Nodosilinea sp. E11: one gene and its partners. The protein of the gene in region 1 interacts with the protein of each later gene in a pairwise test. Links are inferred from orthologs where the notes say so. Each region holds a gene or a part of one and is shown in the gene's direction. Other genes may lie near its edges. The genes, in order: ftsZ, rlmN and RRF56_RS11705.

Evidence for each region.
Region 2: the proteins of ftsZ (region 1) and rlmN interact in binary tests that used the Escherichia coli proteins (3 or more experiments, as listed by UniProt). The link is inferred for Nodosilinea sp. E11 from one-to-one orthologs.
Region 3: the proteins of ftsZ (region 1) and RRF56_RS11705 interact in binary tests that used the Escherichia coli proteins (3 or more experiments, as listed by UniProt). The link is inferred for Nodosilinea sp. E11 from one-to-one orthologs.

The regions. Positions count from the first base shown.
Region 1 is NZ_CP136520.1:2,934,807-2,944,918, forward strand. Bases 7,295-10,112 are described here. They hold ftsZ (cell division protein FtsZ), read left to right. Parts: upstream 7,295-7,946; coding sequence 7,947-9,278; downstream 9,279-10,112. Other genes in these bases: RRF56_RS15285 (cell division protein FtsQ/DivIB), read left to right, coding at 7,295-7,637; thiD (bifunctional hydroxymethylpyrimidine kinase/phosphomethylpyrimidine kinase), read left to right, coding at 9,281-10,096. In the rest of the region: RRF56_RS15245 (glycosyltransferase), read left to right, coding at 1-583; RRF56_RS15250 (NAD(P)/FAD-dependent oxidoreductase), read left to right, coding at 732-2,219; RRF56_RS15255 (glycosyltransferase family 2 protein), read left to right, coding at 2,451-3,383; RRF56_RS15260 (HAD family hydrolase), read right to left, coding at 3,334-4,284; RRF56_RS15265 (response regulator), read right to left, coding at 4,333-4,815; RRF56_RS15270 (hypothetical protein), read right to left, coding at 4,901-5,023; photosystem I reaction center subunit PsaK, read right to left, coding at 5,801-6,076; RRF56_RS15280 (hypothetical protein), read left to right, coding at 6,251-6,676; more of RRF56_RS15285, read left to right, coding at 6,777-7,294. UniProt on the Escherichia coli protein: Essential cell division protein that forms a contractile ring structure (Z ring) at the future cell division site. The regulation of the ring assembly controls the timing and the location of cell division.
Region 2 is NZ_CP136520.1:4,262,158-4,272,418, reverse strand. Bases 701-3,667 are described here. They hold rlmN (23S rRNA (adenine(2503)-C(2))-methyltransferase RlmN), read left to right. Parts: upstream 701-1,627; coding sequence 1,628-2,707; downstream 2,708-3,667. Other genes in these bases: RRF56_RS21195 (lysophospholipid acyltransferase family protein), read left to right, coding at 2,858-3,610; RRF56_RS21205 (stomatin-like protein), read left to right, coding at 701-1,449. Outside these bases: RRF56_RS21210 (ATP adenylyltransferase family protein), read left to right, coding at 1-515; more of RRF56_RS21205, read left to right, coding at 592-700; RRF56_RS21190 (alpha/beta hydrolase), read left to right, coding at 3,668-4,498; RRF56_RS21185 (metallophosphoesterase), read right to left, coding at 4,604-5,440; RRF56_RS21180 (sulfite exporter TauE/SafE family protein), read right to left, coding at 5,597-6,409; RRF56_RS21175 (M16 family metallopeptidase), read right to left, coding at 6,550-7,839; RRF56_RS21170 (pitrilysin family protein), read right to left, coding at 7,951-9,204; septum site-determining protein MinC, read left to right, coding at 9,767-10,261.
Region 3 is NZ_CP136520.1:2,122,637-2,132,877, forward strand. The notes cover bases 3,951-6,897. They hold RRF56_RS11705 (rod shape-determining protein), read left to right. Parts: upstream 3,951-4,881; coding sequence 4,882-5,913; downstream 5,914-6,897. Other genes in these bases: RRF56_RS11695 (DUF2949 domain-containing protein), read left to right, coding at 3,951-4,138; RRF56_RS11700 (single-stranded DNA-binding protein), read right to left, coding at 4,208-4,567; mreC (rod shape-determining protein MreC), read left to right, coding at 5,947-6,771; mreD (rod shape-determining protein MreD), read left to right, coding at 6,768-6,897. In the rest of the region: RRF56_RS11675 (Bax inhibitor-1 family protein), read right to left, coding at 1-585; RRF56_RS11680 (hypothetical protein), read left to right, coding at 901-1,458; RRF56_RS11685 (glucose-6-phosphate isomerase), read right to left, coding at 1,517-3,106; large conductance mechanosensitive channel protein MscL, read left to right, coding at 3,409-3,831; more of RRF56_RS11695, read left to right, coding at 3,932-3,950; more of mreD, read left to right, coding at 6,898-7,340; RRF56_RS11720 (HAD family hydrolase), read right to left, coding at 7,389-8,126; dtd (D-aminoacyl-tRNA deacylase), read right to left, coding at 8,321-8,800; RRF56_RS11730 (diadenosine tetraphosphate hydrolase), read right to left, coding at 8,788-9,288; RRF56_RS11735 (ubiquinol-cytochrome c reductase iron-sulfur subunit), read right to left, coding at 9,522-9,944; RRF56_RS11740 (GTP-binding protein), read right to left, coding at 9,984-10,241. UniProt on the Escherichia coli protein: Forms membrane-associated dynamic filaments that are essential for cell shape determination. Acts by regulating cell wall synthesis and cell elongation, and thus cell shape.

The DNA.
Region 1 (10,112 bases):
CCAGGTGTCGTCAGAAATTGCGTCCACCTTTTGGGGGGCCTGCGGGGCCGTTCGCGCTGAGGCCTTTAAGGCCGTAGGCGGGTTCGACGAACGCTACCTCAAACCCTGCGTCGAAGACATTGAGTTGGGCTACCGGCTGAAGCAGGCGGGATACAGCATTCGTCTATGCAAGCATATTCAGGTTAAACACCTTAAGTGCTGGCGGCCCATCTCGCTGTTGCGAGCCGAAATTTTCTACCGTGCCCTCCCCTGGACTGAGCTGATTCTTAACCAGCGCCAGCCCATGAACGATCTCAACCTAGATTGGTCGAATCGCTTGAGCGTGGTGCTCAGTTTTGTTTTAGTAGGGAGTTTAGCAACCCTCTGGGCTTTACCTGGACTGGGACTAGTGGCGATCGCCTGCGCCCTTAGCCTCTTAATCATCAATCGTCGGGTCTATCACTTTTTCTGGCGCAAGCGGGGAGGGCTATTTACCCTGTGCGTGATTCCGTGGCATTGGTTTTACTTTATCTACGGTGGTGCAGCCTTTGCCTACGGCTCAGTAAGGTATCATTTCCGAAAGCTATCTTGGCTAAAAACCTAAGCAGCTAACGGCCTGGTATTCATCGACTAACCCTTCCTTACACCTGAGACCCGCAACAAAGTTGCTTGATCTGCGTCGAGAGTATTAGCATTTAAGAGTATATCTAAGTCTCGCAGTCTACAATTGTTTTTCGGAGATTTGAAAATCGATGGACTCTTCTCCCGTAGTTATCATCGGTGGTGGCCCAGCCGGATTGACCGCAGGCTATGAATTAATGAAGCATGGTCGTAAGTCAATCGTGCTGGAAAAAGCCGATAAGGTAGGTGGTATTTCTCGCACTGAAACCTATAAAGGTTATCGCTTCGATATCGGTGGCCACCGCTTTTTTACTAAAGTAGACGAAGTAAAGGTAGTTTGGAAAGAAATTTTAGGTGATGATTTCATCCAAACACCTCGGCTATCAAGAATTTATTATGACAACAAATTCTACGACTATCCATTATCTTTATTAAAAACCCTAAAAAATCTAGGCCCAGTTACTAGTGCTCTCATTCTATTCAGCTATTTAAAAGCCAAAAGTCGTAAGTACTTAGCTCAAGGCGTTGAGCCTGAAACTTTTGAAGAATGGGTGATTGATTGCTTTGGTGAACGGCTCTACCGCATTTTCTTCAAGACCTACACTGAGAAGGTTTGGGGCATTCCCTGTAGCCAGATTCGAGCCGATTGGGCTGCTCAGCGCATTCAGAATATGTCACTTAAGCAAGCAGTTCTCAATGCGGTCTTTGGCAATCAAAATGCTAAAAGCCTGATCAAAACCTTTGACTACCCTCGCCTCGGCCCAGGCATGATGTGGGAGCGCTGCCAAGACCTGCTGAATGTGCATGGTTCACCGGTACATCTCAACACCGAAGTGGTACGAGTTGAGCGCGAAGGCACACGTATTACTAAAGTAGTAGCCAAAACAGGAGACCAAACCTTTGATTTAGTCGGCGATCACTTTATCAACTCAATGCCGATCGCCCTGTTGGTGCACCGACTTGACCCATTGCCTCCGGAGGAGGTACTCGCGGCGGCACGGGGGTTAAAGTATCGCGATTTCTTAATTGTGTCTTTGGTGATCGACAAGCCCGATCTTTTTCCTGATAACTGGCTCTACATTCACAGCCCTGAATTTAAGGTGGGACGCATTCAAAACTTCAAGAACTGGAGCCCAGAAATGGTGCCTGATCCGAGCAAAACCTGCCTGGGAATGGAATATTTTTGCAGCGAAGGAGACGATCTGTGGGAAATGCCCAATGATCAGCTGATCAAACTGGCCTCCCAAGAGATCGCCCGTCTAAGCCTAGGGGTTGAAGCAGAAGATGTAGAGGATGGCTGCGTTATTCGCCAGTTTAAGGCCTACCCGGTGTATGACGGCGAATATCGTCAGCATCTTAAGGTGCTAGAGGACTACATCAAGACGTTTGAAAACCTGCAAACGGTAGGCCGCAATGGCATGCATCGTTACAACAACCAAGATCATTCCATGTTGTCGGCGCTACTAGCAGCTAAAAATATTGTGGGCGAAAGCCACGACATTTGGAATATCAACGTTGAGCGTTCTTACCACGAAAACTTTACCGACCAAGAATGGTCGAAGATAAAGCAGGGCAATGGAGTAGCTTCTACCGATCGCCCTTTATCTCAAACGGTCTAGTTTGACCTGCATAGGCAGTTCCAGATAGCGGCTCTTGAAAGTCGTTGCTAAAGCATAGTTGATGTCAGTGACTCCTTGGGCGGCTGCCGCAAAGCCAACGCCATGCTCCAATCTTGCTCAAAGCCCGGTCAAAGACCCCAGGGCCTAGAGCTAATGATTCATTAGGAACATCGTTAGCGCACTATCAGGACGACGCCACCTGTACCGCACCATCCCTGTGAGATGTCATCTATGTCAGCCTATTTCTTTTCGATTGTGATTCCCACCTACAACCGAGCTGAGTATTTGACCCGCTGTCTAACGGCCCTAACTCAGCTCGACTACCCGCGCGATCGCGTTGAGGTGGTGGTAGTAGACGACGGCAGCGCCCAATCTATGGCCTCTACCATAGCCCCTTTTAGAAGCACCCTTAATCTCACCCTGCTGCGTCAGACCAACGGCGGCCCCGCCCGCGCCCGCAATGCCGGGGCCGCCCAAGCTCAGGGCCAATACCTGGTCTTTACTGACGATGACTGCCAGCCCGCACCCGACTGGCTGCAAGCCCTAGAGGCCCAGCTGCAAACCCAGCCCCAGGCCCTCGTCGGCGGCCACACCATCAATGCCCTTCCTGACAATCTCTTTTCAACCGCCAGCCAGGTTTTAATCGACTACCTCTACGACTACTACAACACCCATCACCAGCCCAGCTTTTTTGCCTCCAACAACTTTGCCATGGCCACAGAGCAATTTCGGCGGTTGGGCGGGTTCGACACCGCCTTTTCCCTGGCTGCGGGGGAGGATCGCGAATTCTGCGATCGCTGGCTTCAGCATCTCTTGCCGATGGCCTACGCTCCGGGCATGCAGGTCTACCACACCCATCACCTGTCTCTCAAGCGGTTTTGGCGACAGCACTTTAACTACGGTCGAGGAGCCTACTGTTTCCACCAGGTTAAAGCTCGCCGCCAGGCAGGTCAGGTCAAGGTAGAGCCCCTGCGGTTTTACTGGCAGCTGCTCACCTATCCTCTTCCCCAGCGCCCCCTGGGCCAAGGCCTAGCGCTGTCGGGCCTGCTGATGTTGTCTCAAATAGCTAACATCCTGGGCTTTTTCTGGGAACGCAGTCAGCAGGCATCGCTGGCTACCCCACAGCCGATAGAGGCACCGCCACCGTCGGGAACGGTTGGCTAAAGTCTCGCTCAGCCTCTACCATCAGCCCACCTCGGGGCAAATCTGCCGGTAGCACGCCCGGCGGCGATCGCCGCATTAAGCTAGCGGGGGCAGGGTTTACCGAGGCGATCGGGGACGGCAGGTTGGCATTGATCAGCAGCGTCAAGCGACGGCCTGGGCCGCTGGCGGTGTACCTTAACACCGCCAAGTCACTGAGGCCATTCCCAGCCGCCAGCACCGGTCGCCGCCCCAGATGCCGGTGTAAGACATTTACTGCCTCCTCAGGCGGAGCAATACTACCCAGGCTCGCCAAATTGACCAGATCAGCTCGCTCTGCACAAAACTTCAGACGGGTGCGGGGGCTGTTGCCAATCACCCGCTCAGGCGGCAGTCCATAGCATACTGCTGCTGCCACCCGAGCAAAATCGAGACTGCCAGAGGTCAGAATATAGGGAACAAACCCGTGCTCCGTCAGGTAGGCCAGCAAATCTTGCATGGGTTGAAAGTAACAGCTCCCCACAGGCCGACCCAGATGAGGATGAATAGCGCTGCCCCACCAGTCTTGGGCTAACGCTGCGCATTCTTCGGGCGTCAGCCCGGCATGAATCTCGTCAAATAGCGCTAGCAGATCTGGCTTGCTCACCGTTTGCAGGCTGACATAATCTTGCTCTAGCAGGGCTCTAAAGGGCTGTCGGTTCGCGACAGCCGGGGTCTTAGGGGCCAGCGCTTGAATTTGATCGATCAAAAAGTAGCACTGCAATGACATTGGGCAGTCGGGCCAGAGGGTGCCATCGTCATCGAACACAGCAATGCGACTGGCCCGATCGACAAAATCGGGATGCCTGGGATTGGTGACATCGGCTACAAAGTCTAGAATGGCCTGCCGAGTGGGGGTTAAGTGCCAAGAGGGCAGTAGAGACATAGGGTGCAAACAACAGAAAAACCACTGGGAGAGAGAGAGTGGTCGCGGCTAGCAACCGCCCCTAGCCTCGGGCCAACCCAACAGCACAGCGATCTGACGGCCCAGGGTAACTGGGTCAAAGGGCTTGGGAATCACACCCGCGATCGCCATCTGCTGAAACCGGGCGTAGTCTCGGGGCATCACCTGAGACGTCAACAGCACAATCGGGCTTTGGCGGGTGAGCGGGTTGGCACGAAGGGCGGGTACTAAGGCAAAGCCCCCCAGCCGAGTTACCGAGACCTCTAGCAAAATAGCATCCCACAGCGGCGAGTTAACTGCATCGAGATGACTAGGATTTTGACAGGTCGTCACCTGCCAGCCCTCAAATTCTCCCAGGGCATCTTTTACCAAACAGCAGATATCCGGTTCATCATCAATCAACAGCAGTTGCCGAGCCGGAGCTGAGGCAGAAGCGATAGCGCTATGGATCCGTACCACACTGCTCGACTGTGAAACCGGCGACGTAGGCTTTAGGGCAAATCGGTTGGCCATACTGTTCGACAAGGTTTTAAACCTGAAGTGAGTTGTGTCATAGGAAGAAATAGCTACAGGGAACAGGTTTAGGCTAAACGCAAATCTAGATCTGGAGTCCAGCGATCGCTCCGGGTTGGCAGGAGTCTGACTCGGGTCCGGCTAACGCTTCCATGACAGTTGGCCCTTTGCCCACCGCCGCGATCGCGCTAAACCGACCCGATAGCACCGTTGCCAGGTCAATCCATAAGCAGGCTTGACCCGAAGTAGAACTAACATAATTTGAGCAGCCGTTAGACGTCTACTCAAGATCGCAAGATACTTTTGTAAGCTAAAATCTGCTGGCTTGACGTTTACAATTTGGGTGAATTTTGGTCGTGTTAGTGTTCACCCAGCCCTGTCAGGCTCCCTATCAGGGGAGCCGTCTACCGCCACCGCTCCCACCGGCGTCTAGCGCTGTGCCGATACCACCCTGCGGCAAAATTCCTAGTCGGCCATTTTTGTTATGCGTTCAATGCTCGGCAGATGGACCAGTCGAGTCTGCGAGTGCCGATCCTTAGTCTCTAACAAAAGGTGCTTGAGCAAACTACCGTTCCCATCGACAACTCTTGAGTGCAGAGTGAACTGCTACCCCTGGGCCTAGTCGATCGCCGCAAGGGCCATATACAAGTCAAAAACTCATCTATCGGGCCGTGTTTAGCCCCGACTGAATACAAGAACAACTCGACAGGCTACGGCCCTATGCCACTACCCTCAACGCCTGGGTGACATCAGACTACACCGACGAGTCAGCGCCTCAGCCGCCTCGATGATCGATTTTTGGCTGCTAGCCAAGAACTTGACTGTCGCGAAGCCCTGGCTTAGTCCGAAGCCGATCGCCTGGCCGAGGTAGACGCAAGACTGACCTAGAGCCCCAGCGCACCCTAGAGCAGCCGCGCCACCTCCACCGACGGCGATCGCCAACTATTCTCTTGACCTCAAATGTCTTGACCCCAAAGGCGCTGCGCTAGAGCACACCCAAGTTGGCCAGACCCAAAATTGCCCCGGCACCAAGCAAGTGGCCAAAGCTAGTGGTAGCCAGCACGGCGGGCAGACCAAAATTACCAAACAGAGAGGGCGAGGGCATCGCTGGCGGAGCGCTAGGATACTTGATCGTGAGCCTGCCAATGACAATGGCCAAAATATTGCAAAGGATCATGACCGCTCCCACCGTGGGGCTCCAGCTAGGGGTGTGGGGAACCGCCGCCAAAATAGGTAAAAATACCAATGTACCAGCCTCCATAACGTGAATTAAGTCAGCAGGTTGCCTGCTTAAGGCTTACTTTTCCACGGGGGCGGGATGTTCCGTTACCCGCTGTAGTAAGACTTTACATTTTGGTAAGCCGACCCAGGCTTTAGGATACAAGGCATACCCCCCGGCTCGCGCCGGTTGCTCACTCATTTCCCAATAACCCCCATGGAACGAGGACTGCTGTGGCTGCCCCTACTGGCAGTATTTATTGGTTTAGCTTGGGCCGGCTGGCACGAATTTCAAAAGGTGCAGGCCTATGAGGCCTGGGCCACCGAGTTCGATCGCAGTAAGTATGACATTCGCTCAATGCTGGGGCAGCGGGGCGACGACCTCACCTGGGGCCGCCCCACCCGCCAAGGCCCCATTGACTTAACCACCCTATCGCTGCACGAGGTGGCCACCCTTCAGCTAGAGATTGACGGTCAGCCGGCGGCTGACGATGTTGACTCGGCCAAGGGCACCATTGAGTTGGCGATCGCCACCACCAGCGGCGAAACCTACCGCATTCCCTTTACCGACCCCGATTTAGCCAGTCGGTGGGAAAAAGCGTTGCAGGAATCTCTACAGACGCTAAAATCGGCATCAGCCTAAAGGCGGCCCAAAGTCAGCAGAGGTTTCAGCCCGATTGACTCCTGCGGCCAGCGTTTTGTGGCAGCTCCTATCCCTGGGCTAGCAGCTCTACCCCGATGCCATGACCCGCGTTTCATCCCTTTCCCGCGACGAACTCAAGACTCGACGGCAAACCCTCCGCCGCCGCCGGCGAATTTCGATTAGCCAGGCGTTGTGGCGATTTTGGGCTTTGACGGGCCTCACGGCCACCATCTTTTGGGGAGCGACCCGCCCCGTGTGGCTGATCGAGAGCCCAGCTCAGATCAATGTCAGCGGCAACCACTTGCTCAGCGATGAGACCGTGCAGAGCCTGGTACCGCTGGCCTACCCGCAGCCCCTGATGAAGGTCGAGCCAGAAATCTTAGCTCGACAGCTGCGCGATCGCGGCCCGATTGTGACGGCCGAAGTCACCCGGCAGTTGCTGCCGCCCCGCCTCAATGTACGGGTGCAGGAGCGCGTACCCGTGGCACTGGTGCTGCCCGTCGGCAATGCCGACACCACCGATGCTCAATATCTTCAGGCTGGGTTTCTCGATGCCCACGGGGCCTGGATGCCCCTGGCTAGCTTTGGCCTAGGCAGCGCCTCTCCACAACTACCGACTTTGCAACTGCGGGGCATTCAGACCCAGTACCAACGCTACTGGCCCCAAATCTACGAGACCATCAGCAACAGCCCCGTCACCATTAGCGAAATTAACTGGCACGACCCCAATAACCTGGTGCTCGAAACCGCGTTGGGCACCGTCTACCTAGGCCCCTACAGCCCAGAGCTAGAGCAACAGCTGGCCACCCTCGACAAAATGCGCAACCTCCCCAACCAGCTCTCTGACACCGAGGTGGCCCGCATTGACCTCAGCAACCCTGAGGTGCCGTCGGTCGCCGTAGTAGACGCTCCTAGCCCAGCAGCCCGAGCAACATCAACCAATTCAGGATCCACTCCTTGAATCGTCTAGGAGAGTCATCTAAAAGAATTGTCTAGGGCGATCGCTCAAAGGATTGGCCTTAGACCCTTTCACCAACCAGGGCTTTTTGCCACTCAAAATTGACTCCATATATTTGGGCTGGAGCGGTTATTTTTCTAATTTCAGTGGTTAAATCAGGTAGTTTAAGACTTGCCAAGGCAATTTGTTTTTTTTCAGCGAAGTACTCTATAGTTGTCTAGAATCAGCTGGGGTTTAGATTTTTAGGGCTTAGGTGCTATCTTCGGTTATCTAGTACGGGTAATTAATATATTGTCTACGGCCTCAAATTCTATGCTTCCTGACGATCCCCACGGCAATGGTGCTGGCCACAGCGATGCTGGCTACGAGGCTTACTCATCTCACCAAGCTGAGTCTGCGACCTCGGATCCGCGTTCGTCGGCTGATGCTGTGACCGCCTTCGCTAGCCCGTCTAACCCATTTAGCCACGGCGAGCTTAACTCCAGTCAACCCCATAATGCCAGAGCTATGCCCGGAGAAACGTACACCAATAACTCGGCTTTGCCCAGCAGCGTCGCCCGCATTAAGGTAATTGGGGTCGGTGGTGGCGGCTGTAACGCCGTCAACCGCATGATTAGCAGCGGCCTCGCCGGGATTGAGTTCTGGTCAGTTAACACTGATGCCCAGGCCCTCGACAACACCACCATGACCAACAGCCTGCACATTGGTCAAAAGTTGACCCGTGGGCTAGGGGCGGGGGGCAACCCTGCTATCGGCCAGAAAGCCGCCGAAGAGTCGCGCGAAGAAATTGCCGCCGCCCTAGAAGAATCTGATCTAGTCTTTATCACCGCTGGTATGGGGGGCGGTACCGGTACGGGGGCTGCCCCCATTGTGGCAGAGGTAGCGAAGGAAGCCGGTGCCCTTACCGTAGGTGTGGTCACACGCCCTTTCACCTTTGAGGGACGCCGCCGCATGAACCAGGCCGACGAGGGCATTGCCGCCCTCCAGGGCCGAGTCGATACGCTGATTATCATCCCCAACGACAAGCTACTTTCGGTGATCTCTGAGCAGACCCCCGTGCAGGAAGCCTTCCGCACCGCCGACGACATTTTGCGCCAGGGGGTGCAGGGCATTTCTGACATCATTACCATCCCCGGCTTAGTCAACGTCGACTTTGCCGACGTGCGCGCCATTATGGCCGATGCGGGTACGGCGCTGATGGGCATTGGTATGGGATCGGGCAAGTCGCGGGCGCGGGAAGCGGCGATCGCAGCGATCTCCTCTCCCCTACTCGAATCCTCCATCGACGGTGCCTCTGGGGCAGTGTTTAACGTCACGGGCGGATCCGATCTTACCCTGCATGAAGTCAATGCCGCTGCCGAGATCATCTACGAAGGGGTTGATCCCAACGCCAACATTATCTTTGGGGCCGTGATCGACGAGCGCATGCAGGGTGAGGTGTGCATCACCGTGATTGCCACCGGCTTTAACACTCGTGCCGGGGCTCAGCCCGAGATCGAGGTGGCCCGCGTTACCCCCTTTAAACGCACCCTGGCGGCTCCTCCCATTACCCCTCCGGCTAGCAGTGGGGGGAGTGGCGGGTTGGGAGCCGGGCTCGACATTCCCGAATTTTTGCAGCGGCGGCGACCCAACAACAACCGTTAGCCATGACCCTGCCGCCCTCATGGCCTGCGGCCCTCACCATCGCTGGCTCAGACAGTGGGGGTGGGGCTGGTATTCAGGCCGATCTACGAACCTTTGCCTTCCACCGAATTCACGGCACCAGCGTGCTGACCTGTGTTACCGCCCAAAATACGTTGGGGGTCACGCGGGTCGATGCGCTGTCGCCTGAAGCCGTCATCGCCCAGCTCGATGCGGTGACCGGCGACATTGCCGTGCAGGGTATCAAGACCGGCATGCTGCTGAATGAAGCCATTATTCAGGCAGTGGCTACAGCCCTAAAATCCCTGCCCAGCAACATTCCGCTAGTGGTCGACCCAGTGATGGTGTCGCGTACTGGGGCACAGCTGATTGACGATGGCGCGATCGCCACTCTCACCCGCCGCCTGATTCCCCAGGCCTGCATTCTCACCCCCAACCGCTACGAGGCCCAGCTGCTCAGCGGCTTAGACATTGCGACCTTGGCCGATATGGAAGCGGCCGCCCGCAAAATCCATCAGCTCGGCCCCCAGGCCGTCTTGGTGAAAGGCGGCGGCATGACCGCTGACTTACGCAGTACCGATATCTGGTATGACGGGCGCGAGGTCGTAGTGCTAGAGGCAGAAGTGGTAGAAACCAAGCACACCCACGGCACCGGCTGCACGCTGTCGGCGGCGATCGCCGCTAACCTAGCCTTGGGAAAAGACCCCCTCACTGCCGTCCAAGCCGCCAAAGACTACGTGACCAGCGCCCTCAACCATGCTCTGGCCATTGGCCAAGGCCAAGGCCCGGTGGGTCATTTCTTCCCGCTTCTAAACGAGTAGACGGGGTTTGATCTAG
Region 2 (10,261 bases), 1.3 Mb from region 1 along the record:
CCCTAGCCACAGCCATGGCCGAGATCGATGGTTTGGCCTTTTACAATGGCGGGCGGCGGGCTGGTGCCAGTCAGCGGCACAAACATCTACAACTGGTACCACCGCCGCTGTGCCCCGATCGCAGCCCCCTGCCCCTAGACACCATCGTCACCACCCTGGCCCCGAGCCTCGGCAGGCCGGTGTCGTCTCCCCTGTTGCCCTTTCGCCACGCAATTTTGCCCCTAGACGCTGAGTCTGGCCCCCAGGGAGACACTATGCTGAGCACCTACCGCAGCCTGCTTGAGCACCTAGGGGCCAAGTGGGAGCAATCGCCCCAAACCTTGCCCTACAACCTGCTGGTCACCCGCACCTGGATGATGGCCGTGGCCCGTCAGCAGGAGAGTTACCAATCGATTCCGGTAAACTCGCTGGGGTTTGCTGGATCGCTGCTGGTCAAAGACCCAGCGCAATTGGCGCTGCTTAAATCGATGGGGCCGATGACTGTGCTCAAACATGTAGCCTGCAGCGAGTTTTAGCCCATTTTCAGCAGAAATCGGTACACTGGTCGGTAGAACAGGCTTACTCGACCTTTAGTCTCTCTGGGGGCTGTCCGTGCCGTCGATCATTGGAATTCTGGCGTTAATCATCATTGGCTATACCGTTGGCTCAGTACGCATTATCAACCAGGGTACTGAGGCCCTAGTCGAGCGACTGGGGCGCTACAACCGCAAACTTAAGCCAGGCTTAAATTTCATTGTGCCCGTGCTCGACTACATCGTGCTGCGAGACAGTGTGCGCGAACAAATTCTTGATGTGGCCAAGCAAGGGGCCATTACCCGCGACAACGTGTCGCTAGAGGTAGATGCGGTGGTGTACTGGCGCATTTTAGAGCTAGAGCTGACCTACTACGCCATTGAAAATGTCGAGCAGGGCATTGAAGAACTGGTAACGACTACCCTGCGATCGGAAATCGGCAAGATGGAGTTTGAGAAGACCTTTTCCTCCCGCGATGAATTGAACCGAGCCCTGCTCTCCCAACTCGATGAAGCCACTGAGCCCTGGGGGGTCAAAGTCACACGGGTTGAAGTGCAAGAAATTATTCCTCCCGAAGAGGTGAGGCGATCGATGCAGTTGCAGCAGGCGGCAGAGCTGAAAAGCCGGGCCATGGTGCTCGAAGCCCAGGGCGAGCAGGAAGCTGCCATTAAACGGGCCGAGGCCACGGTGCAGTCGATTCAAATGCTGTCTAAGGCCTTGGCCGATCGCAGCGACACTGGCGAGATTCTCAACTATCTGCTAGCTCAGAGCTACGTGGAAGCCAACCAAAAGCTTGGGGAGAGCGACAACTCCAAAGTGGTCTTTATGGATCCAAAAATGTTGACGGAAGGACTCGTAGATCTAATGCGCACCAACACGACCACCCCCAAGCCCAGCACCGACCCCGATAACTTCCCCAGCCGTCACCGTCGCTAGGGATTGCGATTAGAAACTGTTCAATAGCCTACAACTCTCTTGTAGAGGGTGATTGGTCAGGCTTTACAAACGTGAGCAACGTATCTCCTCAAGCATAAGCAGGATCGCCGAGTACCCAGCCTTACAGTCAGCGCGAAGAGAAGCCAGTAGAATAAAAGACTGTGCCTTCTTTGCTGCCATGGCTGTTACCCCTCTATCTACCACCGATGATTCATCTCGGTCGATTCCTGCGACGTTAGCAGCAGCCAACTCGCCCCTACTGGGTCAATCTCTGGAAGAGCTGACCGCGTGGGTGCAGGCCCAGGGGCAGCCCAGCTATCGGGGCAAGCAGCTGTACCAATGGCTATATCATCAGGGGGCGCGATCGCTCCAAGATATCACCGTATTTCCCAAGGCCTGGCGACAGGCGATGGAGTCGGTTGATGTGGGCCGCTCGACCCTGCACCATCGGGTTGTCGCCAGCGACGGCACCGTGAAATATCTGCTCAAGCTGCGCGATGACCAAGTGATTGAAACCGTGGGTATTCCATCGGCTAAGCGGCTGACGGTGTGCGTGTCATCCCAGGTGGGTTGCCCCATGGCCTGTGACTTTTGCGCTACGGGTAAAGGGGGCTTTATTCGCAACTTAGACGTTCACGAGATCGTCGATCAGGTCCTGACGGTGCAGGAAGACTTTGGTCAGCGGGTAAGCAACATCGTGTTTATGGGCATGGGCGAACCGCTGCTCAACAGCACCAACGTCGTAGCCGCTATCCGCTGCCTCAACCGCGATGTGGGCATTGGCCAACGCGCCATCACCCTATCTACGGTGGGCGTGCCGGGCCGCATTCGTGCCCTGGCTGCAGAACAGCTTCAGGTAACCCTAGCGGTGAGCCTGCACGCCTCCAACCAACCCCAGCGGCTTCAGCTCATTCCCAGTGCCGGGGCCTACCCCCTAGAGGTGCTGCTCGATGAGTGCCGCGAGTACGTGCAGCTCACCGGTCGGCGGGTGACCTTTGAGTATATTTTGCTGGCCGGGCTCAACGACCAGCCCACCAACGCCACTGAGTTGACCCAGCACCTGCGCGGCTTTCAGAGCCACGTCAACCTAATTCCTTACAACCCCATTGACGAGGCCGACTACCAGCGCCCCAGCGAGGCCAGCATTCGCAGTTTTGTCGCCGAACTCGAGCACCGCCGCATTGCCGTTACCGTGCGCTACTCGCGAGGGCTAGAGGAAAATGCCGCCTGTGGCCAGCTGCGGGCGTCTCGCCAGTAGGTCTAGGCCAAGAGGGAGATCTCGTCCAAATTGGTGGGGTTGCCCCCCTCTGAGCGCAACGGTTTTTGTTAAGTTAATGACACATAGGGCTCTGCCATTCTCATAAAGGGATGGGCAGAGCTTTCCTGACCTTATGATTATTTTCCTGGAATGGCTCTAGCTCCTCTGCCGCTACTAACGCCCCTCAAGGCCACCCCGCTGGATGTCTCTCATTGGCTGCTCACCCTGTCGCGGGTGCGGGTGTCGGTGCACGGCCAAGACCGGCTGCCGCCTCACCAGCCCATGGTTGTGGTTAGCAACCACCGCAGCATCATGGATGCGCCGCTGCTGATGAGCGTCGTAAATCGCCCAGTGCGGTTTGCCTGTCACCACTACATGAGCCAGGTGCCGGGGTTGAGCAACGTCATCAATGCCCTCGGCTGCCTACCGTTAGATACTCCCGAGAAAGGCCAAACTGCCTTCTTTCGCCGGGCCATGAAAGTGTTAGGGGATGGTGAGTCGGTGGGTATTTTCCCAGAAGGGGCGGCTCCCATGGTGAATCAGACGACCCCGGACAATTTGAATGCATTTCAACGGGGATTTGCCCACTTAGCGTTGCGGGCACCGGTAGAGGAGCTGTTTATCGTACCGGTTGCAATTGCGGCCCATCGGGAAAGCAATAACCCGATGGTGCCCCTGCGGTGGCTGAGCTTTTTTGACGCCTCTGAGCCCCTCTTTCAGCAGCCAGGGTTACATCCAGCGGTATTGTATCAACAGGTAGATGTGCTGATTGGACATCCGGTGCGAGTCGACCATCGCCTGCGATCGCGCTACCGTAGCAAAGGAGCCAGTGCCCTAGCCACTGAGCTAGCCCAGTGCTGTCAAGATGAAATTGCGACTTTACTCAAACAGGGCTTCTATTAAGGGCTGGCTGTTGCTGAACGGTTCATTGCCTGCTGCCCTGCTATTTGTTGATTGCCCATGCCAGAACCTGATGGTCTAAAGCTCTATGCCCCGGCGGGGAAACACCCCCACCGGCCGCTATTCATCTATTTGCCTGGCATGGACGGCAGTGGCGAACTCTTCTCAGCCCAGTGCGATCGCCTCAAGCACCATTTTGACATTCGCTGCCTCGTCCTGCCTAGCGATGACCTATCCTCCTGGGACAGTATGGCCGCTCAGGTGGTGCAGCTGATTGGGCAAGAATCGATTGCCAGGCCGGTTTACCTCTGTGGTGAATCCTTTGGAGCCTGCCTGGCCCTGCGGGTAGTGGCCCTAGCCCCAGCCCTGGCCAGCCATTTAATTTTGGTCAATTCGGCCTCGTCATTTCACCGATTTCCTTGGTTTCACTGGGTAGCTAGCCTAACGACCTGGGTGGCACCGCCGCTCTATCAGGGGTCTACCCTGGGTAGCCTGCCCATGATGGCCGACCTCAGCCGCATGGGCGTCGCCAATCGCGAGGCATTGATTCGAGCCATCGGCACCGTCTCGCAGGCCAGCACCGCCTGGCGGCTGAACCTACTGTCTCAGTTTCGGTTAGAGCCCCTGCGACTGCACCGGGTCAAAGCTCATACCCTGTTAGTGGCCTCTTTGAGCGATCGCCTGCTGCCCTCCCTCGAAGAAGCCCAGCGCCTGGCCACCCTACTGCCCAACCCCCGCATTTACCCCCTACCCCACAGCGGCCATATCAGCCTGCTCGAAGACGGTGTTAACCTCAAAGCCATTCTGTCCGCCGTCGGTTTTCTGCCCCCCGACCAGCACAATAGCCAAGAGCTGGCCTCCGAAGACCCATGTCCAACCCTGATTGCCTAGACAACAGAAGGTTGAGATATCGGTGAATCGGTAGCTCAATCCCTAAAATGAGCAGCAAAATTTGAGATCAGCCGGCATTAGACACAGCTCCTTCAACTCAAACTCTTACGCTCGCACTAACTTCAGCACCGTCACCTCTGGCGGACAACGCACACGGCCTGGGGCATAGCTGCCTAGGCCTCGGTTCACGTACAGTTGGTTGCGCCCTACCCGATGCAAACCCGAGGTCCATTCCCAATGGCGGATTATTTTCAGGCAGTGGCGTTTGCGGTGGGGCAGACCAACGGGCAACCGAGCCAGCACCGACAGCCGCAAAGCCTGACTGAGGGCGGGGGCAGGCCCCAAACCGGGCAGCACGATTTGGCCGCCGTGGGTGTGGCCCGAGAGCTGCAAATCGACCCGCCAGGGGGTTAAAAATTCGGCACTGTCGGGGTTGTGCGAAAGCACCAGTCGGGGGTGAGACGAGGGCAATGCATCGAGCACTTGACGGGCGGCACAAAAATCGCGCGACCAAAAGTCGGCTAGCCCCACCACCGGCAGCTCATCACCTAGGGGAAAGGCCATATCGTTCCAGAGGGTGCGAATGCCGACCTGTTGGAGCGATCGCAGAATCGTATACCGCCCGCCCAGGGTAATGTTGTCGTGGTTGCCGAGCACTGCGATAGTGCCATAGCGACTTTTGAGCTGGCCCAGGCAATCCGCTAGCTCAAAAATAGGAGCCGGATCGTTGGTCACATAGTCACCGGTCAAGGCAATCAAGTCGGGGGCCAACTCGTTGACTTGAGCGATCGCCTGCTGCAACAGCCGAGGCGAGAGCCGCTGCCCATCGTAGTGAAAATCAGACAGCTGCACAATGCGGCACCCCTCCAACCGCTCAGGCAAATTGTGAAGCGAGACTGTCACCATTTCCACAGTCAGGGGGCTAGTGAACAAGGGGCGCATAGAAGATCACGAGACATCATCCGCACGCTAGCTCGTTTACCTCCCCCTTGCCACCAGAGCGAGACTAACTTCAGCAGGCTTTATCAAAACTGGCGATCTAGCTGCCCTCAGCTTTGTTTTCAAACGACCCCATCGATAGGCTAGACCCACCAAGGCTCACGACGCGACGAGGGTATAGCTGGACCAAGCTTTGACGAAAAAATACCCAGCCAGCAGGGCCAGTAGCAGCCGAAACATAATAGTCACCGCCCGGTCAGGCAGGCGGGGCAAATAGCGGGTGCTGACCTGCACACCAATTGCCCCCACCAGCCCCAAAATCAGGCCGGTAGCCAACTGCACATTGCCCGCCTGGGCATGCCATAGACAGGCCCACAGGCCCGTAATCACGATCGCGCCCAAACTGGTCTGCACCGCCGCCTTAATTGGCTCGTGCAGCAGCAAAATTTGTAATGGCACCATGACCACACCGCCGCCTACCCCAAACAGCCCGGCCAAAAACCCAGCCAGACCGCCAATGCCCAGGCGCAGCACCGTCGGCGATAGCCGCTGCGGCACAACCTCCGGCAGCCCAGTTTCGCCGTCGACTTCGGCCCGCGTGGCCTGGCGAATCACCTGCTTTTTTAGCCCAATCAGGTAGATATTGAACAGTAGAAATAGACCAAAAATGGCTAGCAAGGCATGTTCTGGCAGGGCAGTGGCCACGGCTTGCCCCAGATAGGCGGTGACTAGGGCAGGCAGGCCTAGCATCGCAACATGATTGATTTTCAGAAAGCCCATACGCCAGTTTTGCAGGCTACCGACCAAGGCAATCAACGCGACCGCTAGGGTACTCGTGCCTACCGCCTGCACCCCCGACAGGCCTAGGGCCACCATTACGGGCACCATCACCGTGCCCCCCCCAATGCCCAAGAAACCGGCCAGCACCCCCGCCAACAAACCAGCCAGCGCCAAAATTAATCCGGTACCCACGCGTCCTTCCTTTCCCTATCGGGCCGATGCCCCATTATGCGGGCAAAGCGCCCACCTGCATACAGAACAGCACAATAGACTGACCAGCAACCTCAGCATCCCAATCCAATCACCAGGGAGCTAGATGGCGGTGGGTACAGTCAAGCTTGGGCCTGGGCTACAGGGCGCACAGCAGTCTCTGGCCCCAGTAGCGAAATGTAGGGGGTGCGGAAAAATTCTTGGGCAACGGCTTCGGCATCGAGCACCGTCACGGCGGCCACCATGTCTTGAAACTGCTGGTCGTACTCGACCCCCAACCCTAAAATTTCGTACCAGCCCAGCAGTTGAGCAATCTGAGCGTTGGTTTGCTTGCCCAAAGCGTACTGACCCAGCAGTTTGTTTTTGGTCGATTGCAGTTCTTCGTCAGAGAGTAAGCTGGTGCACAGACGCTCAACCTCAAACCGCAGCCCTTCTAGGGCGGTAGCCGTGTTCTCGGGAGCGGTACCAATGTAGGCCACAAACTGCGACAATCCCAGGCGGGTAGGGTAAAAGGCTGACACATCGTAGGCCAAGCCGCGTTTTTCGCGCAGCTCGACAAACAGGCGGCTAGAGAGGCCGTTGCCTAGGTAGGTGTTCAGCAGCTTCAGGGCAGGGTAGGCAGGGTGCTTGACAGAGGCAGCCGAGTAACCCACCATCACAATCGACTGATTGGTTTCTTGGGTGACCACGGAGCAAGTGGGCGCGGTCGTTACGGCCGGTAGGGTGAGGGCTGGGAGTGGCACAGCGGGGACTGACCAGTCGCCCAGGGCCCGCTCAACTTGAGTCAGAGCGGCCTCAGGGGTAATGCGGCCGACGATAGTGACCACCACATTGTCGGGGCGCATGTGCTGGCGGTGAAAGTCCAGCAGGTCTTGCTGGGTGATGGCTTCTACCGTAGTTTCTGTGCCTACGCCGGGAAGAGCGTAGGGGTGATCGCCATACATATCACGGCGCAGCTGGTTGAAGGCTAGGGTAAAGGGCTGCTCCTGCATGGAGCGAATCTGCTGCAGGGTGAGACGGCGCTCTAGGTCAATCTCGTCGAGGGGAAAGCTGGGCTGACGCAGCACAGTGGCGGCCAGGGCAAAAATTTCGGCGAAGTCTGTAGAAACGGTTTTGAGGCTGATCACGCTGTAGTCGGCGGCGGCATCGGTGCCGAGGCTGGCACCGACCGACTCAACGGTTTCAGCGATCGCCATTGATGACAATTTGGCCGTTCCCTTAGTCAGCAATCCCATCAAGAAGCTCACCAGCCCTGCTTGCTGGGGGGTCTCAAAGGCACTGCCAGCTCGAATAAAAATGCGGGCTGAGACAATGTCGGCGACGGAGTTTTCTAAAACGAGAACCGTTAACCCGTTGGCTAAAACAGTGCGGTGTAGGCGCGGCGCTTGGAGAAGAGAAGCTGTCACAGGCAAAAAATAACTAGCGAAGGGAACAGTTGAAGCAGGAAACCAAGCGTAGGGATGACTACGAGGGCGGAAACCAGCGCGGCTCTGGCCAGTTTAACTATAGTCTGCCCAGGGGGCTTAGGCCGGGCGCAGAATGGTAGACACGTAGCGCAGGGGAGTGAGGTACTGAGCCGCTAGCTGACGCAGGTGGGCTTCGGTATAGCTCTGAAGGGTGGGCACGTAGGCAAGACAGCGCTCGGCAGCAGCAATGGTGCCGTAGTAGCCGTAGAGCCCGGCCAGCTGCCCTGGGGCTTCGGTCGAAAAGGCGTAGTCGTTGCACAGCAAGCGCTTGGCCCGAGCCAACTCAGCGTCGGAGATCGGTTTGGCCACCAGCTCACTAATGCGATCGCACACAATCGCCTCTACCCGGTCAACATCGTCGCCATCGAGCCAGGCCTGAATCGTAAACAGACTGCACTCCCGCTGCATAGAGAAGCTGGCCCCCACATCTTGCACCAGCTGGCGGTCTTCCCGCAGCTCACGCACCAGCCGCGACGATCGCCCCTCAGCCAAAATTGCCGCCAGTATATCTAGGCCGTAGGCCGTTTCGAGCTGGTCAATGCCGGGGCCGAGCCAGGCCATGCACAGCCGCGACTGCTCTAGCCGAGGCAAGTACAGGGTTTCGCGGCGCACCCCACTCAGGGTGGGCACCGGGGCCACTGCTCTGGGCGGGCAGGGCGGCGGCGACGCAAACCCTCGAAAGGCATGCTTGACCATGGCCACCGTCGGCTCTAGGGGAATGCCGCCCGTAATCACCACCGTCATGTTGTCGGGCTGGTAGTAGGCCTGGTGAAAGCAGCGCATCTCTTCGGGCGATCGCTGCTGCAAAATCTCCGCCGTGCCCAGCACTGGGCGACCGTAGGGATGATCTTGGTATACCAGCTCCGACATCGCCTGATAACCCAGCCAGTCAGGGTCATCCTGGGCCTGGCGAATTTCTTCGAGCACCACCTGGCGCTCGCGGCCAAACTCATCGGCAGGAATCGCCGCGTGCAGCAACAGATCCGCCAGGTAGGGCAGGGTCTGAGGCAACATCTCGGCGGCAATGGTGATAAAAAAGTGGGCATAGTCGTGGCTCGTGGCCGCGTTCGTCATGCCCCCCTGGGTTTCAATGGCATAGTCAAAGGTCCCGGGAGGCAGCTGATCCGTGCCCTTAAAAATCATATGCTCCAGGAAATGAGCCATGCCTGACCACTCTGCCGGCTCAGTAACCGCCCCGGCCTTCACCCAAACATCGGCCACTACCACGGGCGTTGCCGCAATCTCTTGGTGGATAAGGGTAAGCCCATTCTCCAAACGAATTACACTGGCGGGAAAATCAACCGAACTCAACGGCTCAAGCCCTTAAACACACATCACCGACGCTTTACCGACAGGTTGAGATAACTTGGCCACCCCCTCCAGAGCCAGGCTTTCGCCTCAAGTTAACCCTGCTGTCAATACTAGCGTTCAAGTAAGCTAAATCACATTTTTCCAAATCTTGAGAAAGTTGGTAGAGCAAACAGGGAAAAACAAGCCCAACCGCAAAATTCCCCCATCTCACGGAGAGAGACAGGGGAATTGAAAATATTGAGGGTTCCACCGCAGCGCCGTCTTACCTCAGTTTCCGACCTGGGAAAACCAGGTGGGTGCCTTGGCATTTGGCTTAAAGTTTCCGAGTACAAGCTCGGTCTACTGCCGCCGATGCAGCTTAGCTCCCGTTCGGAACAAACATAGATCGACAAACATTGTTGGCAGTCACCAACGCCGTAGTGGAACTCTCAACATCATAACCAACAGCCTGGGGCAAACCGCAAGGGGAAAACCGACCTTGATCTATCCTGCCGCCCCAACCTCGGTGATCTAATATGGCAGCACTAGGTTTGGCCCTGTGTTTTCATTCCCGCTTTTCCCTATGGCTCCTGACAATTCTGCCCCTACCGCCATAACAGACTCTGGCACCGCCCCAGATCCCATTGCCCCAGATTCCGTGACTCCAGCACCCATCACGTCCAATTCCATCGCTCCAAATCTGCCTGCCATACAGCCCCCAGAACAACCCCCAGACCAGCCCCCAGAGCCTTCTGACCTACCACCCCCCTCCCCAGTCGTACCGGCTCCACCCATTGACCCTCGAACCCAGCTGAGGCTGCGCAGCGAAGCGGACCACTTGGTGCTGCTGCTGCCCAACGATCCCCCAGCCAACACCGAGGGTGGGGCGCTCTCCTGGGGCGAACTGTTACAGCATTTTAGGCAACGGCTCCACGGTGGAGAGCAGTTTTGGCAACCCCATACCGTAGTGCACATGGCCGCCCGCGATCGCCTGCTCGATGCCCGCCAGCTTCAGTCTCTCGACGAGGTACTGACCACCGCCCAACTTACCCTCAAGCGCGTAGCCACCAGTCGCCGC
Region 3 (10,241 bases), 820 kb from region 1 along the record:
GCCGCAAAACACCAGCACGCCCAGACCCGAGATGGCGATGTCGAGAAACTGGGGAACGGGGCCGCCAAACAGGGCAAAGATAAACTGACCAACCACCGCCAGCAGCACGGCTACAATGCCAATGCCGATGGTGCGGGTGAGGGCGAGGCCGTCTTCTTCAGACAGGTTAGAGCCAATTTGCCGAGCGGCGATAAAGACGACTCCGCAGGCTAGCGCTGCCGCCCCGATACCGTTGACGCCTACGCCAGCGGTACCAATTGCCACGGCCAGCAGGCCGCTGAGGGTGTAACCCGTGAGCAGGCTATAGGTAGCCAGCAGGGGCAAAGCCGTGCTGTTGTTGCCCTTAGAGGCGACATTCATGGCCACAAAAAACAGCGCAATCTGAGCGATGAATGCAACCCAGAAGGTGGGCATAAAAATGGCCGGGTTGCTGGCCATGACGCTCAGACCGCCAAAGGAACCCAGGGCAGTCAAAATTAGCCCGCCGCCGACAAAGGGCAGGGCCTTTTTGATCACGTTGGGGCCAACTAGGGTTTGCCCCTTAGCCTTACTGATGGCTTCACGAAAATTACTGGTATTACTCAAAGCCCTATCCTCTACAACAAAATAGATTTGGCAAAATAGATTTAGCTGCCCCGGTCAGGGCGATCGCCTCAGCCAATCAAACGTCAGAGCTAGCTTAGCGGCTAAACCTAGGTAAGCCGTTTTTCCTTACTTAAATTTTAGTCAACTTTAATCAATTGGGTAGCCGTGGCGGGGTGTGGATATCTACCCGCCAGTTGACCAAGGGTCACAGGTCGCTAGGGATGGCGGGCAGGGAAGATTACCATCGAAATAGCCTCGAAATGGCCATTGAAAGGGTGACGGCGAGTTCAATTGTCTAACTTAAGGAGCGTGGGGATGGTGGTTGACGCACCCAGAGAGAAGTCTTGTGGTCAGCAGCGGTCTAATTCCCGCTCTAAAGGGGCATCGCGACGCAGGCTGAGCTTGATCTGGGGAAGCATAGCTCTGGTCTCGCTGCTCTGGCCTGCGATCGCCCTGGCCCAAGACAGCTCCCCTGTGCAGTCAGACCGCGTAATTCGCTCCAACCGACGGATCATTATTCGGCAGTCGCCTCATATCTTGCGCCAGCCACCGATCATCATTTTGCCCTACCCCCGTCCTATCCCCGAAGCCCAGCCGGTGCGGGTCGAGTTCGATGCCCAAGGCACTGAATGGGGGTCTGTCTATCTCGACAACCGCCTAATTTATCGACCCCACAACTTCGATCGCCAAGAAACTCTCTACCTGCCGCCCGGTGGCTACCGCCTCGAAATTACCGGAGTGGTGCGCTCCGATGTCTGGGCCAGTGGATACCTCGACCTGGGCCGCGATAGCTCCCGGCTGGTGGTGATTCGCTTCTCCAAAACCGAAGGGGTAACGGTATCGGGCAGCCCCTACGTGTGGATCCCAGACTAGGGGTTGAAGGTTGACAAGTGGAACCCCTCCGACCTGCCAACCTTCCGACCTGCTAACCCTAAGCTAGAGCTGCAATCTTGATCGCGTCAGGATGACCGGGGTTGCCGTGGATCACTAGACTGCGCTGGTTGGCATGGAGGTGACGGGCGATCGCATAGATAGTCTCGATCTCGTCGGGGGCTCCTGCCTGGACGGCCAGTTCTGCCAGGCTCAGCGGTTCTGCACTGTGGGCTAGCGCCTTGACCACCGCCTGCTGAAGGTCGAGCACCCCAGCGGCAGCCTGCTTGCCCGCCTCAACCCCCGGCTGGTGGTAGGCATTGATATTCACCAGCGAGGCGTAGAAGCCCACCGCCCGCTCATACAGCGCAATCATCGCCCCTACCGTATGGGCATTGACTTCGGGAATGGTCAGGGTAATCGAGCCGCGACTGTTTTCGTACAGAGCTTTGCGGGTGCCTTGCAAAAAGCCAAACAGGTAGTCGCCGCTGGTGGTGCCCGGCTCTAGCTCTACCGACTCGCCTGCGCGGTCTTTGAGCACCTCAATGAAGGTGACAAAGAAGCTGGCCACACCTTCGCGCAACTGCTGCACGTAGGCGTGCTGGTCGGTAGAGCCCTTATTGCCGTAGACAGCAATGCCCTGGTAAACCAGGTTGCCATCGAGGTCTTTTTCTTTGCCCAGCGACTCCATCACCAGCTGTTGCAGGTAGCGGCTAAACAGCAGCAGGCTGTCTTTGTAGGGCAGCACCACCATGTCTTTTTCGCCCTTGCCGTTGCCCGCGTAGTACCAGGCGAGGGCTATCAGAGCAGCGGGGTTGCGGCGCAGGTCGGGCACGCGGGTGGCAGTATCCATTTCGCGTGCGCCGCCGAGAATGGAGCGAATACTGATGTTTTGCAGAGCGGCGGGTAGCAGCCCCACCGCCGACAGCTCAGAGGTGCGCCCGCCCACCCAGTCTCGCATCGGGAAGGTGGTCAGCCAGCCTTCGCTGAGAGCCTGGTTCTCCAGCTTGCTGCCCCGCCCGGTGATCGCAACGGCCTGCTTGGGAAAATTTAGCCCCCGCTGCTCAAACCGAGTGCGAACTTCGACCATACCGTTGCGGGTCTCGGCAGTGCCCCCCGACTTCGAGGTGACAATCACTAGGGTGGTGGGCAGTTTGTCTTCGAGGCGGGCCAGCAGGCGATCGATACCTTCGGGATCGGTGTTGTCAATAAAGTGAATGTCTAGGGGCGGAAAGTCAGGCCCTAGGGCCTGGGCGACAAACTGCGGCCCTAAGGCCGAGCCACCAATGCCAATGGAGAGCACATCGGTGAAGCGCGCTTGGCCAGGGGGGCAAATGCCGCCGGTACGCACCTGGCTAGCAAACTGCTCAATGCTGGTCAGGGTTTCGAGAATGTCTTGCTTGAGTTCTGGGGTGGGGGCGAGGTCGGCATCGCGCAGCCAGTAGTGACCCACCATGCGATCTTCGTCGGGGTTAGCGATCGCCCCGGCCTCCAACGCGGCCATATCAGCAAAGGCTTTCTCAAAGCGGGGCTGCATCTGGGCGACGAAGTCATGGTCAAAGCCCATACGGCTGACATCGAGATAAAAGCTCAGACCTTCGTGGTAGTAGAGCCAGTCTTTGTAGCGTTGCCAGAGGTCAGCTGCGTCCATCCTGTCACTCCTCGGTCTAACCGTGTTCACTAACGTCCTGAGGTGCAGTTTAAGATAGGACGGCGACGACAACAAAAAGGCTAGCTAAACATACCGCTAGTCTGGGGCAAGGAGCGGTAAAGCGATCGCTCCAGATTGCTCAAATCACGGGACCGCGCCTCCGGAATCTCACCTTTAGCGGCGGTTTGATCCGTTAAACTGGCGGCGATCGCAGGTTTTCTAGCTTAAGCTCCACACATAGATTCTTCGGAGACAGTGTACTACTCTATCTCTGTGGGTAAAACGGTTAAGGAGTAAGGGGTATGGCGAATGGTACGGGGAGGCGACGTGGTCGCGTGCGCAGCGTTTGGGATGACTTTAGAGCCTTTGCCCTCAAGGGCAACGTTGTGGAGCTGGCCGTAGCGGTGATCATTGGTGGGGCCTTTGGGGCCATTATCACCTCTTTAGTCGAAGATATCTTGATGCCTGCCATCATTAACCCTCTGCTGGCAGAAGCTGGTACTGACTGGCGTGAAGCCGTTGTCGGGCCAGGCATTCGTTTGGGCAGCTTTTTGGGCACCATCATCGACTTTTTGATTATTGCCTTGGTGCTCTATGTCATTATTCGAGCTTTTGAGCGCCTGAGGCGGAAAGAGGCCGCCGCCGATCCAGAACCCACCATCGAAGAAAAGCTTAACGACACCCTGACTCGGTTGACCGACTACCTAGAAAGCCGTTCTCGGTAGTCACCATTGGACAGATCAGCGGTCTGACCCCGGGCAGAGACAACTTTTAGCCAGAGTCGCTATAGTGAGGGCTAATTATTGGCTTCTGCCTGGTTTTTCTATGGCTTCTCAGCGTCTCACCAAACTCATCGACTTTCTTCAAACCGAGTTAGCGGTCTCATCGGAGGCGATCGCTATGGGTCTGCGCAAAGCGGGGCAGACGACAAACTTATTGCCCATGGCACTGTGGCAGTACGGCTTGGTAACCACTGAACAGCTCAGCCAAATTTTTGATTGGCTTGAGGAGTTTGGCCCCGCTGCCCCCTAAATACGAGGGCAAGTGGTCGAGGCCAAGACTGCGCTTCAAAGTGTTGCGGTAGTTACCAATTGCCTTCAACTAAAATTCGTCGTCGCTATAGCTCATAGTCGATTCGTTATCGCGGCGAGACCCCAACAAATCAAGCCGATCGACCCGCACTACTGGCTTTGAACGGGCTGCTCCCGTAGCGCGATCTTGCCAGTGGTCGAGCTTAAGAGCACCGCTTATACCAATCAAACTACCTTTGCGCACATAGTTAGCGGCGACTTCGGCATTTTTGCCCCAGAGCTCTAGATTAAACCAGTCGGGCTTGTCATCTCGACTGGATCGCCGCCGCACCGCTAGGGTCAAGTTGCACACCACGGTGCCCGACTCAAAATATTTGACCTCTGGGTCAGTGCCGACGCGGCCTACCAGAGTCACCACATTGATCGTCATTAGCTGTACGCCCAACTCTTGCCCCCGCATTGTAGGCGAAACTTCCCCCCCTACGCCTGGAACCAATGGGAGATTAGACTCGTCATGGGGCAAGCTGTTGGCAGCCTCAACAAACAAGCGGCGACATCCTTAAAAATGCTTAAATTTCAAGGCCTACCATCAGCCAGTGTTTTTTTAGTAACTGATAAATATTCTTTTACTGGACGCCTTGATACGAAACGTAATAGAATCCACTTCGACATCAATGTTGGCCCCTCGGGTTCAACGTTGAAGTTGGTTTCCTGTCTTTTCATAGTGTAGGGGCGTTATTGCCTGTGGCTCTCTTCGACAGATTTTCACGCGATATGGGTATTGACCTCGGTACGGCCAATACCCTGGTGTACGTTTCTGGCAAAGGCGTGGTGCTGCAAGAACCCTCTGTGGTTGCCATTGATCAAGTCGAAAAGAAGCCCCTGGCGGTCGGAGAAGAAGCTAAGCGCATGCTGGGTCGTACCCCTGGCAACGTCTTAGCGCTGCGACCCCTGCGGGATGGTGTAATTGCTGACTTTGACACCGCTGAGCTGATGCTCAAACACTTTATTCGTCAGGTACATGAGGGCCGCACCCTGGTGTCGCCCCGAATTGTCATTGGCATTCCCAGCGGTGTCACTGGCGTTGAGCGTCGAGCAGTGATGGATGCGGCTCAGCAAGCAGGCGCGCGCACAGTCTATTTAATTGATGAACCGGTGGCGGCAGCGATCGGAGCGGGTCTGCCGGTAGCTGAGCCCACCGGCAACATGATCGTCGACATTGGCGGCGGCACCACTGAGGTGGCGGTACTGAGCTTACAGGGCACTGTGCTGAGCGAGTCGGTGCGGGTGGCGGGCGATGAGCTGAGCGATGCCATCTCTAGCTACATGAAAAAGGTGCATAACTTGGTAGTCGGTGAGCGCACTGCCGAAGAAATCAAAATCAACATTGGCTCGGCCTACCCTAACCCCGACGATCACGAGATTGCCATGGATGTGAGGGGTCTGCATCTGCTGTCGGGTCTGCCCCGTACTGTTACCGTAAAGAGTGCTGAAATTCGTGAAAGCATGGCCGAGCCGCTGTCGGTCATTGTAGAAGCGGTGAAGCGTACCCTAGAGCGCACCCCACCCGAACTGGCTGCCGACATTATCGATCGCGGCATTATGCTGGCCGGGGGCGGCGCTTTGCTCAAGGGGCTCGACACCCTAATCAGTCACGAAACCGGCATCTTAGTGCATGTAGCGGCAGATCCATTGAGCTGCGTGGTGCTCGGTACCGGGCGAGTGCTAGAAAACTTTAGCCAAATGGGGCGAGTTTTCAGCGGGCGGAGCCTCTAGGTCCGCGTTAGAGTCGTCATCTACCCCGAAAGTATGTTTGCTCTACGCCGCTGGTGGACACGTCATGCCCTCAAAGCGGGAATGGTCACTCTGGCCGTTTCCTCTGCTTGGCTATTGCGGGCCAGTGATGGGGCCTTGATCTACGAAGCCTATCACTGGATGACTCGGCCCTTGCAGCCGGGATTAAGCCGTGAACAGCAGTTTGAAAATAGCTATATTCTTGAGCTTCAGCAACGCATTGTGGAGCTAGAGAATCAAAACCGCGCCCTCCAAACTCTCGATGCCTACGAAGGCACCATTACCACCGAGGGCATTCGCGCTACGGTAATTGGTCGGGGGGCCGACCACTGGTGGCAGCATGTCATTCTCAATCGGGGCACGCGCAGTGGTGTGGCTGTGGGCCATGTAGTGACCGGCCCGGGTGGTCTAGTGGGTCGGGTGGTCGCGGTGTCGCCCAGCACCTCACGGGTGTTGTTGGTGAGTGACCCTACTAGCCGGGTGGGTGCGAAGGTAAGCCGCAGCCGCGCCATGGGCGTGGTGCGAGGGCAGTCTAACAACCGGGTGGTAATGGAGTTTTTTGAAAAGCTGCCTGACATCAACACGGGCGATGTGATCGTTACGTCTTCCTATAGTCGTCTGTTCCCCCGCGATATTCCCATCGGGCGGATTGAATCGATTGATCTAACCAAAAGCCCTGCTCCAGAGGCGGTGATTCAGCTATCGTCGCCGCTGCCGGTGCTGGAATGGGCCATTATTCATCCGTTTGAACCTCAAGAGACCGTTGACGATCCGGTGCTACCTGGGGCCAACCCAGAGAACGGGGCAGTACCGGATGACAACGCTGGGTCAGGGTTATGACCCAGGGTCTGCGGGTAGCATCGCTGCCGCTATGGCGGCGGCCTTGGGTAATTAATAGCGCTGTCACGGCGGCTTCGGTGGGGGCTTGCCTGCTGCTGCTGCCTAGCCGGATTCCGGGGATGCAGCTGCTAGGAGTGACGCCCCACTGGCTGCTGATCTGGGTAGTTGCCTGGAGCATTAAACGAACTCAATGGGAAGCTGCGATCGCAGGGCTAGTGCTAGGGCTGCTGCAAGATGCCATGACGTCTCCCGACCCGACCCACACCCTCAGCCTGATTGTGGTCGGCGTGTTGACGGCCCGGCTGCAAAAGCAGCGCTACCTGCAAGAAGACATCGTATCGGTAGCGCTAATTGTCTTTGCGATGGCGGTGATTGCTGAAACGGTGCTGGCGCTGCAAATTAGCTTTCACCAGCTCATATCGACCACGTCTCTCTACCCACCCCTGGGCAAAATCTGGCTCTACCACCAGCGCATCGCCCTTAGCTCGGCTATTTTAAGCAGCTTGTGGGCACCGGCCCTCTACTATCCGCTTAACCGCTGGTGGGATCGCTACCCGTCTGACGGGTAGAAGTCTGGCAAGTAGCGATCGCAACGAGAGCACCCCTAGCGTCAGTGTCTAGAGACGGTGTCGGTTTAAGGTCGATCGCCGCTGTAGCATCTGGCAGGCCGTCCACAGGTTAGGGATTAGGTGGGTAGGGCGAAACCCCTGGAGATAGGTGTTGCTGCGAATGCCGCAGGTCACGGCAACGGTATCGAGTCCGAGGGTTTGACCCGCCATAATGTCGGCTTCGGTGTCGCCAATCATCCACGACTGGCTGAGGTCGTAGCCCTGGCGCTGCTGGGTGGCGATCGCCGCTTGCAAGCGCTCAATTTTGTGACTAGCCTGGTTTTGGTAGGCGGCTTCTACCTCAGGCATGCCGTATAAGTCACTGATTGCCCAGCCGAGATCGTGCTGGTCTAGAAACCGCATCACCTGGTTGGGGGGCCGCAACGTAACCAGTACCACCCGCACCCCACACTGGTGCAAAATATCTAGGCCTTCACGGGCCTGCACCTGTACCTGATCGTGATCGAGTAGGGTGGCGTGATTGACGATGCGGCTCACCTGGCTGAGAAAGCTGTCAATATGATGACCTTCGAGACCCGACCAATGGGCAATTTGGCGATCGGGCACGCGGTTTTGTTTAAAGGTCCAAAACTGGGACTTAGAGAGGTAACGCACGGTCAAATTGTCGCCTTGAGCTGTAGCCAGGGCTTGAACCCAAGCTAGCCCCTGGCGATAGGTGGCGTAGTAGCGCTCAGAGACATCGGCTATGGGGCCGTCAAAGTCGCAAAAGATTGTAGTTGCGGACATGGGCTACAGAAACTCCTCACCGTTAGGGCGACCTGGTGCATACCACCAACTGACACCTTGTATAAGCTTTGTTAATGGTTTCTTTACAAACCTCAAAGCTCATTTACTGTAGCAACCTCCATTCAAAATGGCTACTGGGTATCCCCTTAGTCTTCGCTTCACGGTGATACTCCGTTGAATGAAAAAGCTCGCCTTCAAGCGGGGGCATCGCGATCCAAAATCAGTGTTACAGGGCCATCGTTGTGAATCTCGACCTGCATCGTCGCTCCAAATTGGCCAGTTTCGACGCACAGACCGCTGTCTCGTAGCAATGCCACAAACGCGTTGTACAGAGCCTCGGCCTGGGCTGGAGGGGCTGCCCCCTCAAACGAGGGACGGCGACCCTTACGACAGTCGCCGTAGAGGGTAAACTGGCTGACCACCAAAATGTCGCCCCCAATTGTTTGTACAGAGTGATCCCAGCGATCGCCCTCCTGGGCCGATCTTTGACCGTCGCTATCCAACGACGGAAACAACCGCAGATCTAGGCACTTGCGGGCCATCCAGGCCAATTCTGTGGTCGTGTCGGTGGGAGCAATACCCACCAGTAGCGTTAGCCCCCGGCCAATGCAGCCGACCACGTTGCCCCCTACGGTAACGCTGGAGGCCGTCACCCGCTGCACTACGACTCGCATGCTAGCTGCTGCGCAAATTTTTGCTGCCACACCGTTCGAATCTGCTCTGCGGCCTGAGCCATATCGGTGTCGCTAGGAGCCTTGCCCAGGGTGCGAAACACCTGGAGTTCGAGGCCCTTTAGGCCCAGTTCTTGAGGATGTTGCCCATCCGGGTAGCGGGGTTGCAGCACAAAGTGAACATGGTAGGGTGGCTGGTCAACCCAGAGGCTGACGTAAACCCGCTCGGCCCCCATAGCCAGGGCGATCGCCTCCGACATCTGCTGCAAAAAAGGTCCCATAGAGGCCGATTCAGCCTCAGAGAGATCCCAGAGGTTTTCACGATGGGCACGGGTTTTGACAACTACCGACCCCAGCCCGTAAGGGCCAACGCAGTGGTCAGCCACCCACCACGAGTTTTCGGCAATGGTGCCGCCGGGTACGGTCTCTTTCCCGGCCAAAATTTGACAGGCTAAACAATCGGGATGGAGTTGGCTGCCGGGGTCGGTCATTGGGCCAAGGGGGTTACCGAATAGGAGAAGGGTTTAGAGGCGAGGCGTTAGGGCTTCAGACTGGAGGAATGCGCTCACGGTTGTGCTCTCAGCCTTTAGAGAGTGTTTGAAAAGTGATTTGCTGTCACTTTAGTCACCTGCCGCCCCCCTGCCCCCTTTCTAAGGGGGATTTAAGGGGATCGTCACTTTGGCGACAAGAAACAGGACTTTTCAAACGTCCTCTTAATCCTGTCTCAAAGTCTCACCAAAACCTGTTCGCCGTCAATGGTGGCCTCAAAGCGGGTCAGGGGCCGTTGCGGCGGGCCAGAAACGACGCTGCCGTCGGGGTTAAACCGCCCACCGTGGCAGGGACAGGCAAACAGCCCTTGGGCATTATCCCAGGGCACAGTGCAGCCAGAGTGGGTACAGACAGCGCTGACCGCAATGACTGACTCTGGTGCGCTAGGGTCGCGAATCACGGCCAGGTTGTTGCCCTGGATATTTTGGCTAGCCAAAACACCGGCGGCGTCTAGGTCAGCCACGGTGCCTACAGCCACTAGCTCCCCCTCGGTAGCTGCCGGGGGGGATGAATCAGACTGGCAAGCTGCGATCGCCACCGGCAACGAACTGGCCAGCAGCCCCAGCCCCAGCCGATTAATAAATACTCGACGCTTCATAGTGATGAATTTTCCTGTGCTGCAATGCCTTTACCTGTCCTATTTGCCAAACCCCAGACCTCGACTGGCCGAGGGGAGGCACAGGCAGTCGTTAAGCTGCTGCCGCAGGGTGTCGTGGTCCAGCCCCTGACCAATTAGCACCAGTTGGTTCTTGGGTTCACCTTTCCAATCGTCGTCATCGAGCGAGAAGCGCTTGCCGCTGAGGTGAAAAATGTGGCGCTTGGGGCTTTCGTCGAACCAGAGAATACCCTTGGCCCGAAACACTGACTCGGGCAGCAGGTTATCTAGAAAGTTCTG